Regions from separate parts of the Arthrobacter sp. NicSoilB8 genome, predicted to be linked through region 2. Evidence: predicted binding sites of a transcription regulator. Region 2 holds the regulator's gene; the other holds the start of a gene.
What was found. The regulator HrcA, encoded in region 2, represses chaperone genes, less so after heat shock. The targets are predictions, from matches to a motif close to TTNGCACTCGNNNNNNNCGAGTGCNAA.
Positions count from the first base shown of each region.

Region 1: a site for HrcA is predicted at 3,635-3,661, ahead of groES (co-chaperone GroES). Genes of this name have one in related genera too.

Region 1 covers NZ_AP024655.1:3,619,175-3,626,716, reverse strand. The annotation lists gene LDO15_RS16295 (glutamate--cysteine ligase) at 1-69, opposite strand, end outside; gene LDO15_RS16290 (shikimate 5-dehydrogenase) at 410-1,234, shown strand; gene LDO15_RS16285 (class I SAM-dependent methyltransferase) at 1,271-2,503, opposite strand; gene LDO15_RS16280 (hypothetical protein) at 2,570-3,091, shown strand; gene groES (co-chaperone GroES) at 3,820-4,116, shown strand; gene groL (chaperonin GroEL) at 4,197-5,807, shown strand; gene LDO15_RS16265 (acyltransferase family protein) at 6,104-7,542, shown strand, end outside.
Region 2 covers NZ_AP024655.1:2,660,247-2,667,788, forward strand. The annotation lists gene LDO15_RS11980 (hypothetical protein) at 1-154, shown strand, start outside; gene LDO15_RS11985 (DinB family protein) at 151-768, shown strand; gene LDO15_RS11990 (META domain-containing protein) at 792-1,292, shown strand; gene LDO15_RS11995 (Gmad2 immunoglobulin-like domain-containing protein) at 1,547-2,470, shown strand; gene LDO15_RS12000 (16S rRNA (uracil(1498)-N(3))-methyltransferase) at 2,531-3,304, opposite strand; gene dnaJ (molecular chaperone DnaJ) at 3,307-4,437, opposite strand; gene hrcA (heat-inducible transcriptional repressor HrcA) at 4,517-5,530, opposite strand; gene LDO15_RS12015 (DUF3097 domain-containing protein) at 5,849-6,700, shown strand; gene LDO15_RS12020 (DUF4870 domain-containing protein) at 6,844-7,263, shown strand; gene hemW (radical SAM family heme chaperone HemW) at 7,417-7,542, opposite strand, start outside.

The DNA of each region.
Region 1 (7,542 bases), 960 kb from region 2:
GTCGACGAGCGCCAGCTCCCATTCCACGCCAAGAGTCGACTGCCTGGATGAAGCGAACTCGATCTTCATGTGGTCCCTTCACTGTTTTGCTGACCCTGCCCGTCGTCCCGGCGGGAACTGCCCTGGCACATACCCTCGGACGTGCCCCTGGACGTGCCCCTGGACGTGCCACCGGCGGTGTCACGTGCCATCTTCCACACGAATTTCCACACGAAGGAACAGCCCGGGCGGCTGGCAGGGCTACGGGTGGTCCAAGTCTAGTGCAGGGGCAGCGCCGGGACGGTGCCAAAGTGTGCGCTGACGCGTGAGGGTCTTCACATACGGGCTGGTCAGCGACGCCTCGGCCCGGCAGCGGCGGACCGGAGTGATCCTGGCGTTTAATGGACCTGTGCCCATTCTGAACAAAGACATGACCCTGTGTATCTCGCTCTCGGCCCGGCCGAGCAACAACGGGACGCGCTTCCACAACCACCTGTACGAACAGCTGGGCCTGAACTGGATCTACAAGGCCTTTGCCCCCACCGACCTCGCCCAGGCAATCGCCGGCGTGCGCGGCCTAGGCATCCGCGGCTGCGCGGTGTCCATGCCCTACAAGGAGGACGTGATCGCCCTCGTGGACGTCATGGACCCGTCGGCGAAGGCCATCGATTCGGTCAACACGATTGTCAACGACGCCGGCCGGCTCACCGCCTACAACACCGACTACACGGCCATCGAGCAGCTCCTGCAGCGCAACGCCGTCCCCACCGACTACTCGGTGCTGGTCCTGGGCTCGGGCGGCATGGCCAAGGCCACCGTGGCCGCGCTTCGGGATGCCGGATTCAAGGACGTGACCGTCGTGGCCCGCAACGAGGACACCGGGCGCGCCCTGGCCGAACAGTACGGGTTCGCCTGGAGCGCCGACCTGGGCTCCGCGAGGTCCGGCACGGGCACAGCTGACATGATCATTAACGTGACGCCTATCGGTATGGCAGGGGGTATGGCAGGTGGACCGGACGCCGAGGCACTGTCCTACCCGCAGGAGGCCATCGACGCGGCAAAGGTGGTGTTCGACGTCGTCGCCCTCCCGGCCGAGACGCCGCTCATCAAGGCCGCCCGCGCGGCCGGCAAGACCGTGATCACCGGAGCCGAGGTAGCCACGATCCAGGCCCTGGAGCAGTTCGTGCTGTACACCGGGATCCGGCCCACCGACGAGCAGATCCGGGCCGCCGAGGATTTCATGCGGGCCCAGTAGCCCGACCCCGCGCCGGGGAGAACTAGGGCGGCGGAGCTAGACCGGCTCCACCGAGACGGCCACCCGGTCCTCGCCGATCCTGGTGAGGACCAGGGTGGCTGATTTCTTGCCCCTGGCCTTGGAGCCTGCCGGTTTTCCTCCTGGAAGGAGTTGCTTGCGGAGCTCCTCCGGGGTGACGGCTGTGCCGCGCTTCTTGATGTCCAGGACGCCTATTCCTTTGTCCTTGACCCAGGACTTGAGCACCTTGACGTTGAAGGGCATCACCTCCAGGACCTTGTAGGCCCTGGCGAACGGGGTATCGCGCAACTCCGGGGCGCAGATGTAGGCGATGTGCTCGTCCACGAGGTGCCCGCCCAGCTGGAGGGCGACGTCGGCGACCAGTCCCGCGCGGATGACCGCGCCGTCGGGCTCGTACAGGTACCCCTCCACCGGGCCCACAGGCGCCGACGGGCCGGCGCCGAAATCCTCGCCGCTGGTGAGTTCGGCGGCGCCAAGAGGTCCGAGCACGAGGGCCGCGCGCCGCACTTCGGGGCGCCGCACCGCGTTGAACCACAAGGCCACCTCGGTCACGTCCCCGCCCACGGAGACCCACTGGGCCTCGCAGTCCGCCGGCACGGAATCGTGCGGCATGCCAGGACCCATCTTCACGCCGACAGCGCGCCCGGAGCCGGCCAGAGACTCCACAAAGGACAGCGGCGGGGAGAAATCTTCCGGGTCCCAGATCCTTTTGGTTCCCGAGGTGGACGTGGTGCGCCGGGCGGGGTCGAGCCAGACGCCGTCGATCCCCTCGAGCGAAACCGACGTGGCATCCGAGTGGACCACGGTGGCGTTGCGGAACGGGATCAGGTTCATCGTGGCGCAGGCGGCCGTGGCCTCGTCCAGTTCCACGGCGGTGACTTTGATGTCCAGGGACGCCAGCGCCATCGCATCGGCCCCCAGCCCGCAGCCGAGATCGGCCACGTGGCCGATTCCTGCCTCCGCGAACCGCTGCGCGTGCCGGGCCGCCACTGTGAGCCGGGTGGCCTGCTCCAGGCCGGCCCTGGTGAAGATCATCTGCCGGGCGAACTCGCCGAATTTCGCCTCGGCCTTGGTGCGCAGCCGGGACTGGGTGAGCACCGCCGAGACCATTTCGGGGGAGTGGCCGGCCTTGCGCAGCGCCGCGGTGAGCCGGAAGGCCTCGTCCTCGCGGTAGGGGCCCAGCGACGCCAGCAGCTCCCAGCCCTCGGGCGTGAGGATCGGGGCGATGTGTTCCTGCGGTGCGTCAGTCATGCCATCCAGCGTAGTTCAGCGCCGCGGGCGCGCTGTGACAGGACGGCTGGGGATAGGCTTGACGGCATGGAAGACAGCGGTACAGGCGACAGCACGTCAGCGGACACAGCGGGACACGACGCCGGGCAGGACGACGGGCGGGACGCGGCCCTGTACGACAACGGGCAGGACGAAGGGGGGGACGACGGGCGGGACGCGGCCCTGTACGACAACGGGCCGGACGACGTCGGGCAGGAGCGCCGGAGACCGCAGGGGCTGGCGCGCTACGCCCGGCCGGCGCTGATCGCCGGCGCGGTGATCGCCGTCGTGTGCATCGCCCTGCTGGTGATCATTTTCTTCCTCGATTCCTTTAACGCCACCGTGTATTCGGTCGGCGGCAAGAATGTCCAGGACGCCACCGACGAGGCGCGGGCCATCCGCGACACGTACGCCGCGGCCCGGCTCGGCGGCATCATCTTCCTGATCGCAGGTGTCCTCCTGGCCGCCGCCGGGGCCCTGCTGCTGTATCGGCACCGGAACGACGCCGGCCGTAACCGGGACGAGGACAATGGCGAAGACGTGGACTTCGAACACCTCGCCGGCGAGTAGTTACCTGCGCGCAACGCCTGCAGGACATGCCCCACCCCTGGCATCAGGAGTGGGCATGTCCCTCAGTCCAGGCCGGACCCGCTGAGCATGCCCCTGATCCAGCGCCAGGAATGAGCATGTTCCTTTGGGCAGTCTGAAACCATTGGGCATGTCCATCGCTGGGCGCGGGGAGTGGGCATGATGCCCATGTGTCCACCGGCAGCCACGAAGAATGGGCATGTGCCTCGGTCCATCGCGGAACCACTGGGCATGTCCCTTTAGTCGGGCTCGCGGGAGGCTGGGCATGTCCCTGGTCCAGCGCCAGGAATGAGCATGTTCCTTTGGGCAGTCTGAAACCATTGGGCATGTCCATCGCTGGGCGCGGGGAGTGGGCATGATGCCCATGTGTCCACCGGCAGCCACGAAGACTGGGCATGTGCCTCGGGCCGGCCCGGAACCAATGAGCATGTGCCCTGGCGAGCCCGGAAGAGTGAGCATGTGCCTCTGGCCGGCCCGGAACCAATGAGCATGTCCTTGACGAAAATGTTCACCGGGGACGAATTTCTGGCACTCGCCTTGACCGAGTGCTAACCAGTTACATAGAGTCGTCATTAGCACTCTCCCTAGGAGGGTGCTAACACATGAAGTGGGTTCCGCCAGGCTACTGCCGGCACCGCGACGACGGTCTGTACGCCATGGCATCACCGCTTCATAGTCCACGAATTTGCTGACGAAAAGGAGAGGTCCGAGTGTCGGTCTCTATTAAGCCTCTTGAGGATCGTATTGTTGTCCGCCCGCTCGAAGCCGAGCAGACCACGGCTTCCGGCCTGGTTATCCCGGACTCCGCACAGGAGAAGCCGCAGGAAGGCGAAGTTGTTGCAGTAGGCCCCGGCCGCTTTGACGACAACGGCAACCGCGTTCCCGTTGACGTTGCCGTTGGTGACGTTGTCATCTACTCCAAGTACGGCGGAACCGAAGTTAAGACCGGCGGCACCGAGTACCTCGTGCTCTCCGCCCGCGACGTTCTGGCGATCGTCGTAAAGTAACTCTCTTGGACCCCCGCGCAGCAGATCCTTCGTCATGAACGGATCAGTTGCGCGGGGTTCTGTCTTGAAAGGACAAAACCATGGCAAAGCAGCTTGCGTTTAACGACGCTGCCCGCCGGTCGCTTGAAGCCGGCATCGATAAGCTCGCCAACACGGTCAAGGTCACGCTCGGCCCGCGCGGCCGCAACGTCGTACTGGACAAGAAGTGGGGCGCCCCCACGATCACCAACGATGGTGTGACCATCGCCCGTGAAATCGAGCTGGACGACCCCTACGAAAACCTTGGCGCGCAGCTTGCCAAGGAGGTCGCCACCAAGACCAACGATGTCGCCGGTGACGGCACCACCACCGCCACCGTTCTGGCCCAGGCCCTGGTCAAGGAAGGCCTGCGCAACGTTGCGGCAGGCGCCGCACCGGGCGAGATCAAGCGCGGCATCGAGGTTTCGGTCGAGGCCGTCGCCGCCCGCCTGCTGGAAAACGCCCGCCCGGTCGAAGGCACGCAGGTTGCCAACGTCGCCGCGATCTCCGCCCAGAGCGACGAGGTCGGCGAGCTCCTGGCCGAGGCATTCGGCAAGGTCGGCAAGGATGGTGTGATCACCATCGAGGAATCCTCCACCACGCAGACCGAGCTGGTCCTCACCGAGGGCATGCAGTTCGACAAGGGCTACCTGTCCCCGTACTTCGTCACTGACGCGGAACGCCAGGAAGCAGTCCTCGAGGACGCCCTCATCCTGATCAACCAGGGCAAGATCTCCTCCGTGCAGGACTTCCTGCCGCTGCTGGAAAAGGCGCTGCAGAGCTCCAAGCCGCTCTTCATCATCGCCGAAGACGTCGAGGGCGAGGCCCTCTCCACGCTCATCGTCAACCGCATCCGCGGCACGCTGAACGTCGTCGCCGTCAAGGCACCGGGCTTCGGTGACCGCCGCAAGGCCATGCTGCAGGACATCGCGACCCTCACGGGTGCACAGGTCGTCTCCCCGGAGCTGGGCCTCAGCCTGGACACCGTCGGCCTTGAGGTGCTCGGCACCGCACGCCGCATCACTGTCACCAAGGACAACACCACGATCGTCGACGGCGCCGGTTCGGCCGAAGACGTCGCCGCCCGTGTTGCCCAGCTGCGCGCCGAGCTGACCCGCACCGATTCGGACTGGGACAAGGAAAAGCTGCAGGAACGCCTGGCCAAGCTGGCCGGCGGCATCGGCGTGATCAAGGTTGGCGCTGCCACCGAGGTCGAGCTGAAGGAAAAGAAGCACCGCATCGAGGACGCCGTGTCCTCGACCCGCGCTGCCCTCGAAGAGGGCATCGTGGCCGGCGGCGGCTCCGCCCTCATCCACGCGCTCAAGGCGCTCGACGAGGATGCTGCCGTCCAGGCCCTCGAAGGTGACGCCGCTGCTGCCGTCGGCATCGTCCGCCGTGCTCTGACCCAGCCGCTGCGCTGGATCGCCCAGAACGCCGGCTTCGACGGCTACGTCGTGGTTGCCAAGGTGGCCGAATCCGCCGTCAACCAGGGCTTCAATGCCAAGTCCGGCGAGTACGAGGACCTGATCGCCGCTGGCGTGATCGACCCCGTCAAGGTGACGCGTGCGGCTCTGCGCAACGCCGCCTCCATCGCCGCGCTGGTCCTCACCACGGAAACCCTCGTGGTGGAGAAGCCGGCCGACGAAGACGAGCACGCAGGCCACAAGCACTAATCTCGGCCCGCAGAGGGGACGGTCCGGCAATTGCTTGCCGGGCCGTCCTTTTTTCTGTCCGGATCCGGGCATGCCTCCGCCCACTTATCGCCAACATTCCAACCGCGCAGGAGTCCGCAACTGCCGCGGAATCTGCCGCCTCGCCGCCGTCGGACACAGCCCATCCACTCACGCTTCCCGGGAAACTCACACCTTGGCATGCCTCAATAGAGGTCTGTGGCCGTCGCCGCGATTGGCCATGAACATCACAGTTTAGTAACATAGACGCTTTGGTTATCTGGTTGAGGGGTTGTTCTATGACACAGCAAAGAACCCTGCCCCCGCCTGCCCAATCCGGTGCGGCACCGCGGGCGGGCAGGAAATCGACATTCAGGCCCGAAATCCAAGGACTCCGGTCCCTGGCCGTGCTCATGGTCATGACCTACCACATCTGGTTGGGCCGCGTGTCCGGCGGCGTCGATGTGTTCCTGCTGATTTCGGCATTCCTCATGACGCTGCAGTTCGTCGGCCGCTACGAGCAGGGCCGGCCGATGGCGCTCTTCAAGCATTGGCTGCACCTCTTCCGGCGCCTCCTGCCGGCGGCCGTGACCGTCCTGGTGGCCGTACTCGCCGCAAGCATGTTCTTCCTGCCACGGACCCGCTGGCTCGAGGTGATCTCCCAGGGCTGGACGTCCCTGTTCTATGTCGAAAACTGGTTCCTCCAGTCCCAGGCCACGAATTACTACGCCTCGGACCACAGCCACGCCAGCCCCTTCCAGCACTTCTGGTCCCTTTCGATCCAGGGGCAGATCTTCATCCTGTGGCCGCTCATCTTCGCGGGCGCAGCAATCGTCGCCAAGCGCTTCAGGCTCCGCTACCGCGTGCTGCTTTGCTACATCTTCGCCCTGATCTTCCTTGTTTCACTGGTCTACTCAATCGTCTTCACCTACGCCGACCAGACCGAGGCATACTTCGATACCGGAGCCCGGCTGTGGGAGTTCGCGCTGGGCACGCTCGTGGCTTTGGCCCTGCCGGCCCTGCGGCTGCCCCGGAGCTGGCGCCTGGTGCTCGGCTGGCTGGGCATCGTTGCCATGCTCAGCTGCGGGATCCTGCTCAATGTCCAGGCTTCCTTCCCCGGGTACGTGGCACTCTGGCCCACCCTGGCCGCGGCCTGCGTCATCGCCGCCGGCCAGTCGGGCAGCAGGCTGGGCGTCGACCGGATTCTCAGCTCGAAGCCCTTGATCCGGCTGGGCGACAATTCCTACGCCCTCTACCTGTGGCACTGGCCGGTCCTGGTCATTGCGCTTGCCGCGACGGGCAAGGACCGCGCGGGCCCCATCACGGGCGCCGTCATCATCGCCGTTTCACTGGTGCTCGCCTACCTCACCACCCGCTTTATCGAGAAGCCCTGGCGCGAATGGCAATGGCCGGAAGTGCGGCGACGCCGTGCGGTCATTGCCATCGCCGCTGCTGCCGCCACCGCCGTCGTGCCGCTGGCCGGCTGGCAACTCCAGATCAACTTCGCCACGGCCGCGGCGGCGAGCCAGGCCTGGGCCAATAACCCGGGCGCCCGTTCGCTGGACCCGGCTTACGTCGACGGGGCCGACAAATCCGCCCCGCTCCTTCCCACCCTTGCCACCGCGGCTGACGAATGGCCCCGCTACGACGGCGGCTGCACCTCGGATGAGAAGGCACTCACCAACGTGTGCAATAACGGCAAGCAGAATGCCGCCAAGACCGTGGTGATCATAGGCAA
Region 2 (7,542 bases):
CATGGACGGAACCGATCTCTTCCCGTCAAACGCGGCGCCGGCTCTCACGTGCCGGGTTTATCCAACCGGGCAAGGATTCACGGGACAGCCGGACCTGGCAGCCCTCCGCACGGCGATCCGCGGTCTCGGGCCGCGGGGCCGGGTGCAGCCGTGAGTGCCGGCGGGCCCGCCGTGGAGCCGACACGAGACGAGATCACAGCCGGGTACCGCCGTGCCAACGAAGACCTCGACGCCTGGCTGGGCGCGGCGACGACAGTGGAACTTCACCGTAAAAGCGACGGCACACGGTGGACCAACGAAGAGCTGCTGTTCCACATGGTCTTCGGATACATGGTTGTTCGTGCCCTCCTTCCCTTGGTCCGGGTTGTCAGCCGCCTCCCGCGGCCCGCCGGCGCCGCGTTCGCCGCTGCGTTGAACGCGGCTACGCGCCCGTTCGATGTTGTGAACTTCTGGGGATCCCGGGCCGCCGCCCTGGTCTACAACAGGCGCCGGATGAGCCGGAAATTCGGAAGGACGATTCAAGCCCTGTCACGGCGCCTGGAACGCGAGGGCCCGGCCTCCCTCGGCCGATCCATGCCGTTCCCCGAAAAGTGGGACCCGTTCTTCAAGCCCGTCATGACGCTCCACGACGTCTACGCCTATCCCACGCTGCACTTCGATTTCCATGCCCAACAATTGAGTCTCCGTCATCCGGACGGACCACGCCCGGAAGCAGAACCAGCACCAAAACTAGGCCCAAAACCAGAACTAGGCCCTGGAGCACGATGAAGCGCACAATGTTCTGGCGTTGCGTGGCTTCCGCACTGTTTTTCGGCATTTTCATGACGTCCTGCGCAGCCCGGATCACCAGTGGTCCCGGAACGGCTGTCCCCGTCCCTCCCGCCGTCTCCCCGGATTCACAACGAGCGTCCGCGCCTCCCGTGGAGGTGTGCGCGACGTTCCTGCCGTCAGGCTCGTGCTCACCCTACGTCAGCGTCTCGGGCACGGCCCAGGGCATGAATCTGCCGTGGGTGGCTTCCGGCGGCGTCACCGTGCAACTGACCGCGGTGGACGGGTCGCTCCAGCTGGCGGTCAAAACCCCGTGCAACCCGGCCGGAGGTCCCGCATCGATCAGCGGACACACGCTCCACGTCGGAAACATTGCCGTCGGCGCCATGGGGTGCAGCGGGGAGGCTGCTGCCCAGGAGAAGTGGGTCCTTCAGTTCCTCAAGCGCCCCATCGAGATGACATCTGTCGGCGGCCTGCTCCGCTGGAATAGCGGGCCGGACACGCTGACGCTCAAGGCCAATTAGGTATCAACTTCGTATCGGCCTCATATCGTTCCCGTTGCAGTTCCGGCGACCGGGCCCAAACCCGGCTGTCGTGCCGTGCCCGTATGGGATGCTGGAATTTGGCCGCCCCAAGAGCGCCTGCCCGGTGCCCCGGGCAGGTGAAGGACCGGCGGCCGGCGGACCAAGCCGCCCGCTTAAGGATCAAAGCCGCGGAACGCGGAGACGGTACACGAAGGGACAGCAGCATCAGGCAGCGTGAAGTTCAGCAGCCACCAGTGGGACGCGTCCGCCGCCTCGCACTGGCCCTCGTGCTGCCCGCTGCCCTCGTCCTGTCCGGTTGCGTGGCAACGCCGCAGGGCGGCATCACCAACTCCAGCAGCCCGTCGGAGCTCATTCCTGTCCCGGCGTCGGGCGGCCCCACCACGAGTGCCCCGCTGGAAACGGCCCAGACCGCAAACAAGGCTCCCGTGTATTGGATCGGCCGCAGCAACGACAACGCGTTCCTGTACCGCGAGTTCCGTGACGTTCCTGATCAGGAGAACCCCGTGACCCGCGCCCTGCGGGTGATGATGTCCCAGAAGCCGCTGGACCCGGATTTCTTCACGCCGTGGCAGAACCCGAAGAAGCTGGCGACGTCGATCTCCGGCAAGAACGTCATCACCGTGGATGTCTCCGCCGATGCCTTCAACAGCAACGTCGATGCGGCCATGGCCGAGCGCGCCGTCCAGCAGCTGATCTACACGGCGACGGCCGCCGCGGCCAGCGCGGGCCTGATCGATTCCGGCCAGCAGGTGCAGGTGGTGGTGCTGGTCGACGGTCACACGGATTACGTGGCCTTCGACCACGTCCGGCTGGGCGCACCAACGTCCCGGAGCGCAGGGATGGTGGCCCCCGTGTGGATCATTGATCCGCAGGAAGGCGCGTCCGTGGCTGACGGCTCGGTCAAGATCAGCGGCCGGAGCACCGTCCAGGGCGGGAAACTGCACTGGGAGATCCTCAAGGTCGACGGCGACAACGCCAAGACCGCCTACCTCAACGGCAACGCCACGGCGTCAGCCGATACCACCCAGTCCGGGTTGTTCACCTTATCCGCGAACCTCGGCCCTGGCCGGTACGAGGTCCGGGTGGCCCAGGTGGACGCGAAGTCGGACAGCGCCAAGGAACTGTTCTTCGACACCCGCGGCTTCACGGTGAAATAACCTGGGCCGCAGCCCTACCAGCCGGTAAACTATGCGGTCAGATTGCCAGTAGCGCGCCGGCTACCAGCGGCCGAGAATGTCGCTGGCCAGCACCGTGGCGGCGGGGCCTGCGGTGGACGAGCGCAGCACATGGTGTCCCAACAGGGCGGTGACCGCTCCTGCGTCGCACAGCCGGGTCACTTCCCGCGGGCTGATGCCGCCTTCCGGACCCACGATCAGCAGCACTTCCCGGGACGCTTCATCGCCGGGCACGGCACTTTCCAGCCAGGATTCGAGCACCTGCCGCAGCGGGCGGACGGCGTCTTCGTGCAGGATGACCGCGAGGTCGGCAGCCGCCACGGCCGCCTGCAGCCCGGCGCCGTCGACGGCGGCACGGACCTCCGGAATCCACGCCCGGCGTGCCTGCTTGGCGGCCGCCGTCACCACCGACTGCCACTTGGCGTGTGCCTTCGCGGCCCGTTCGGCCTTCCACCGCACAATGGACCGCTCCGCCTGCCAGGGGATGACGGCGTCGATGCCCAGCTCGGTGGCTGTTTCGGCCGCAAGTTCATCGCGGTCACCCTTGGCGAGTGCCTGGACCAGGACCAGCCGGATCCCGGGCTGGGGCTCATTGGCCAGCTCCCGGCACTCGACGGTCATCTCGCCGGGGGCGACGGCGGTCACCGTGCCGGTCAGGCGCTTGCCGGCGCCGTCCGCGATGTCCACCGCTTCCCCGACGGCGAGCCGTTTGACGGTGACGGCGTGGCGGGCCTCGGCGCCCTCAAGGACAAAGGCCGAGCCGGGGGCCTGCTGGTCCAGGGTGCCTGGGGCGGTGAAGAAGACCGGGTTACTCACCGCTACAGGTTACCGAGCCGGTCCCGGAGTTTGGCGAAGACCCCGCCGCTGGCCGCAAGCTTTCCCTCCGTAAAGTGTTCGCCGCGCAGCTTGGCCAACTGGCGGAGCAGTTCCTCCTGGTGGTGGTCCAGCTTGCCAGGCGTTTCGACCTGCAGGTGCACTTTGAGGTCACCGCGGCCGTGGCCGCGGAGGTGGGTGACCCCGAGGCCGCGCAGGGTGATGACCTCACCCGACTGGGTACCGGCCTTGACGTCGATCTCCTGCTGCCCGTCGAAGGTGTCGAGGGAAATCTCGGTGCCGAGTGCAGCGGCTGTCATGGGGATGTTGAGGCTCGCGTGCAGGTCGTCGCCGTCGCGGACGTAGGTGGGGTCGTTGTTGACCCGGATCTCCACGTACAGGTCGCCCGCCGGGCCGCCGGCGGGACCGGCCTCGCCCTGGCCGGAGAGCTGGATGCGGGTGCCGGTGGCAACACCGGCCGGGACCTTCACGGTCAGGGAGCGGCGGCTGCGGATCCGGCCCTGGCCGCTGCACTCGTTGCAGGGGTCCTTGATAACCGTGCCGAAGCCCTCGCAGGATCCGCAGGGTGCCGAGGTCATGACCTGGCCCAGGATGGACCGCACGGCGCGCTGGACCTGGCCGCTGCCGCCACAGATGTCGCAGCGGACCGGGTGGCTGCCCTCGCGGCAGCAGGAGCCCTCACATGTGGGGCAGATGACTGCCGTGTCGACCTCTAGCTTCTTGTTGACGCCGAACACGGCGTCGCGGAGGTCGATCCGGACACTGATCAGCGCGTCCTGGCCGCGGCGGACCCGGGATGCCGGGCCGCCCTGGCCGCCGCCTGCGCCGAAGAACGTCTCGAAAATGTCCTGGAAGGCGAAGCCCTGGCCCGAGTAGCTGCCGCCGCCGAAGCCGTTGTCGGTGCCGTTCTCGTTGCCGGTGGTGTCATAGACCCGGCGCTTTTGCGGATCGGAGAGGACCTCGTAGGCATGGGTGACGGCCTTGAACCGGTCCGAGGCATCCTCCCCCGGGTTCACGTCCGGGTGCAGGGTCCGGGCCAGTTTCCGGTAGGCCTTCTTGATCTCCTCCCCCGTTGCATCGCGGGAGACTCCAAGAACGTCATAATGGCTGGTCAAAGTGTGTATCTCTTCCTTTTCGTACTGCCGGTGGGGCACTGCCTGCGAGGGCAAGACGTCATCTTCGGTCCCGGGCCCGTCAAGGCCCCAGGATCCTCGAAAGGTAGCGGGCCACCGCGCGGACGGCGGCCATGGTGGTGGGGTAGTCCATCCGGGTGGGCCCCAGGACGCCGACCTTGGCCGTGGCGTCCGGCCCGTAGGCGGTGGCCACCACGGAGGCCTCGGCGAGGCCGTCGTAGGGGTTTTCCCGGCCGATGCTGACAGTGACGCCGCGCGGGTCCTCCGCCATTTCGCTGAGCAGGCGGAGCATCACCACCTGCTCTTCGAGCGCCTCCAGCACCGGGCCGATGCTGAGCGGGAAGTCCACATTGGAGCGGGCCAGGTTGGCGGTGCCGGCCATGACCATGCGCTCTTCGCGGCTGCTCGTGGCCAGGGCCTCGAGGCCGCGGGCCAGGGCCTGGGCTGCCCCGCGGCGCGCCGGCGGTCCACCGGCGACGACGGCGGGCAGCAGCTGCGGCAGCAGGCTCAGCGGGGTTCCGGACAGGCTCGCCAAGAAACGGCTGCGCAGCTCCGCGAGGGCGTCGTCAGGAAGGTCCTGCCCGACGTCGATCACGCGCTGCTCCACCTTGCCGGTGTCCGCTATCAGCACGATCAGCACCTTCCGGGGCGCCAGCAGGACGAATTCGATGTGCCGCACCCTGGCGCGGCTAAGAAGCGGATACTGTACGACGGCGACCTGGTTGGTCAGCTGGGCGAGGAGCCGCACGGTCCGGTCCAGGACGTCGTCGAGGTCCTCCGAGCCCTCCAGCAGGGCCTGAATGGCCCGGCGCTCGGCCGGGGACAGCGGCTTGACGGCCGAGATCTGGTCGACGAACAGCCGGTAGCCCTTGTCCGTGGGGATTCTGCCGGCACTCGTGTGCGGTGCCGTGATGAGGCCTTCGTCTTCCAGCGCCGCCATGTCGTTGCGGATCGTGGCACTGGAAACTCCGAGATGGTGCCGTTCGACGAGCGCTTTGGAACCAACGGGCTCACGGGAATGGACATAGTCCTCCACGATGGCCCGCAACACTTCGAGTTTGCGCGGTTCGCTCACGCTCCACCTCCAATCGACGGTCACGCAGTCGGTACCGCCCGCAGCGTCCGGTTCGCGTCCACGATGTGGTGCAGGGGCGGTCCGCGACTGGACAGGGGTTAGCACTCGACATGCCTAAGTGCTAACCAGTCTAATATGAGTCGCCGCGTTGTTAGCATTGGATTCGCTCCAGGCGTGGCCCGCGGGATCGAGTTTCCCGTCACGTCGGCGCTGAGACCGTGGCAGCCCGTGCCGTGGCCGCCCCATGCGGTCCGGTTCCGGCTCGCGGAGAGTTCCACTGTCCGTCGTTCATTCCAAGAGCAAAGTAAGCGTGTAGAGATGTCGTACCAGAACTGGGGACCCCAGAACCTGTCCGCCCCCGCCAAGACGCAGCTGCCGGAAGTTCCCGTGGAACGCGGGATGGTTCTCGAGGAGGTCCAGTCCGGCTGGGTGGGCGCCGTGACCCGGGTGGAGAAGTCAGGCGGCATGCACGTGGTGGCGTTGGAGGACCGGCGGGGCAAGTCCCGGTCCTTCCGCCTCGGCTTCGGCTTCCTTTTGGAGGGGCAGCCGATCCGGCTGATGCCTCCGGTCCCGAAGAAGGCCGCTCCCGCCGCCGGTGCCGGCCGCACGGCGTCGGGCTCGGTCCGGGTGGCGGGACAGCGCGCACAGGTGGCCAGGGCCAGCCGCATCTGGGTGGAAGGCAAGCACGACGCCGAGCTCGTCGAGAAGGTCTGGGGCGACGACCTCCGGGTGGAGGGCATCGTCGTCGAACCCCTGCACGGCATTGACGACCTTGCCGCGGCCGTGGCGGAGTTCGGTCCCGGCCCGGGCCGCCGGCTCGGCGTGCTCGTTGACCACCTGGTGCCCGACTCCAAGGAGTCGCGGATCGCCGACGCCGTCATGGCCTCGCCGGGCGCCGCCGGCAACGTGCTCATTGTGGGCCACCCTTACGTGGACGTGTGGCAGGCCATCCGTCCCGCGGTCCTGGGGATCGAGCGATGGCCCGTGATCCCCCGCGGCGTGGACTGGAAGACGGGCATCCTGACGGCGTTCGGCTGGCCTCACTCCACGAAGGAGGACATCGGCCTCGGCTGGCAGAAACTCCTGGGGGCCGTGCACAGCTATGCGGATCTGGAGGCATCCCTGCTCGGCCGGGTGGAAGAGGTCATTGACTTCCTCACCGTGCCGTAGCCTGGTGGCGGCGCGCCCCTGATCTCCATTTAGGCGCCCGAGCAAGTATTCTTGAAACGGCGGCCGCGCCCCCAGCGCAGTCCCGGCTATTCCAGGCACGAACCCCGGCAGCAACGCATCACCGCAATCCAAAGGACTACACCGTGGCAGATAACGCACGCGAACACACGGACAACAAGGCTGGCCATGACCAGCCCCCGTACCATGGCGTTCCGGCAAATGCGCTTCCGCTGACGGCCAGCGAGGACCGGCAGTGGGCCACGCTGGCGCACTTCGGCGGCATCCTGGGCTGCGTGCCCTCGCTGCTGATCTACCTCATCTTCAAGGACCGCGGCCCGTTCACGGCACAGGAATCCAAGGAAGCCCTCAATTTCACACTGCCGCCGACGATCGCCGCGGTGCTCGCCAATCTGCTGGTCTTCATCCCCGTGGTAGGCAACCTCTTTGCCGTGCTCGCCACCGTGATCTGGATCGCCGTGACCTGCTTCTCGGTGGCGGCAGGCATCCACGTCAACCGCGGCCAGCCGCACCGTTACGAGTTCAACCTGCGCTGGATCAAGTAGTCCGGGCCGGATCCAAAGACCCGTCCCCCACAACGTCTCCCAACAGCAGAACCGGCCGCTGCCCGTCAGGGCGTAGCGGCCGGCTCTTTGTGTGTCGTGGGAGGGTGCGGCCCGGGGCATGGTGCCGGGCCCGGGCAGAATGTCCCCGGCTTATTAGTCCGGCAGGATCCTGCGGACCACGGCGTCGGCCAGCAGCCGGCCCTTGAGTGTGAGGACCAGCCGCCCCTTGAAGGCGGCCGCGGGATCCACCAGGCCGTCGGCGATCAGCCCGGCGACGGC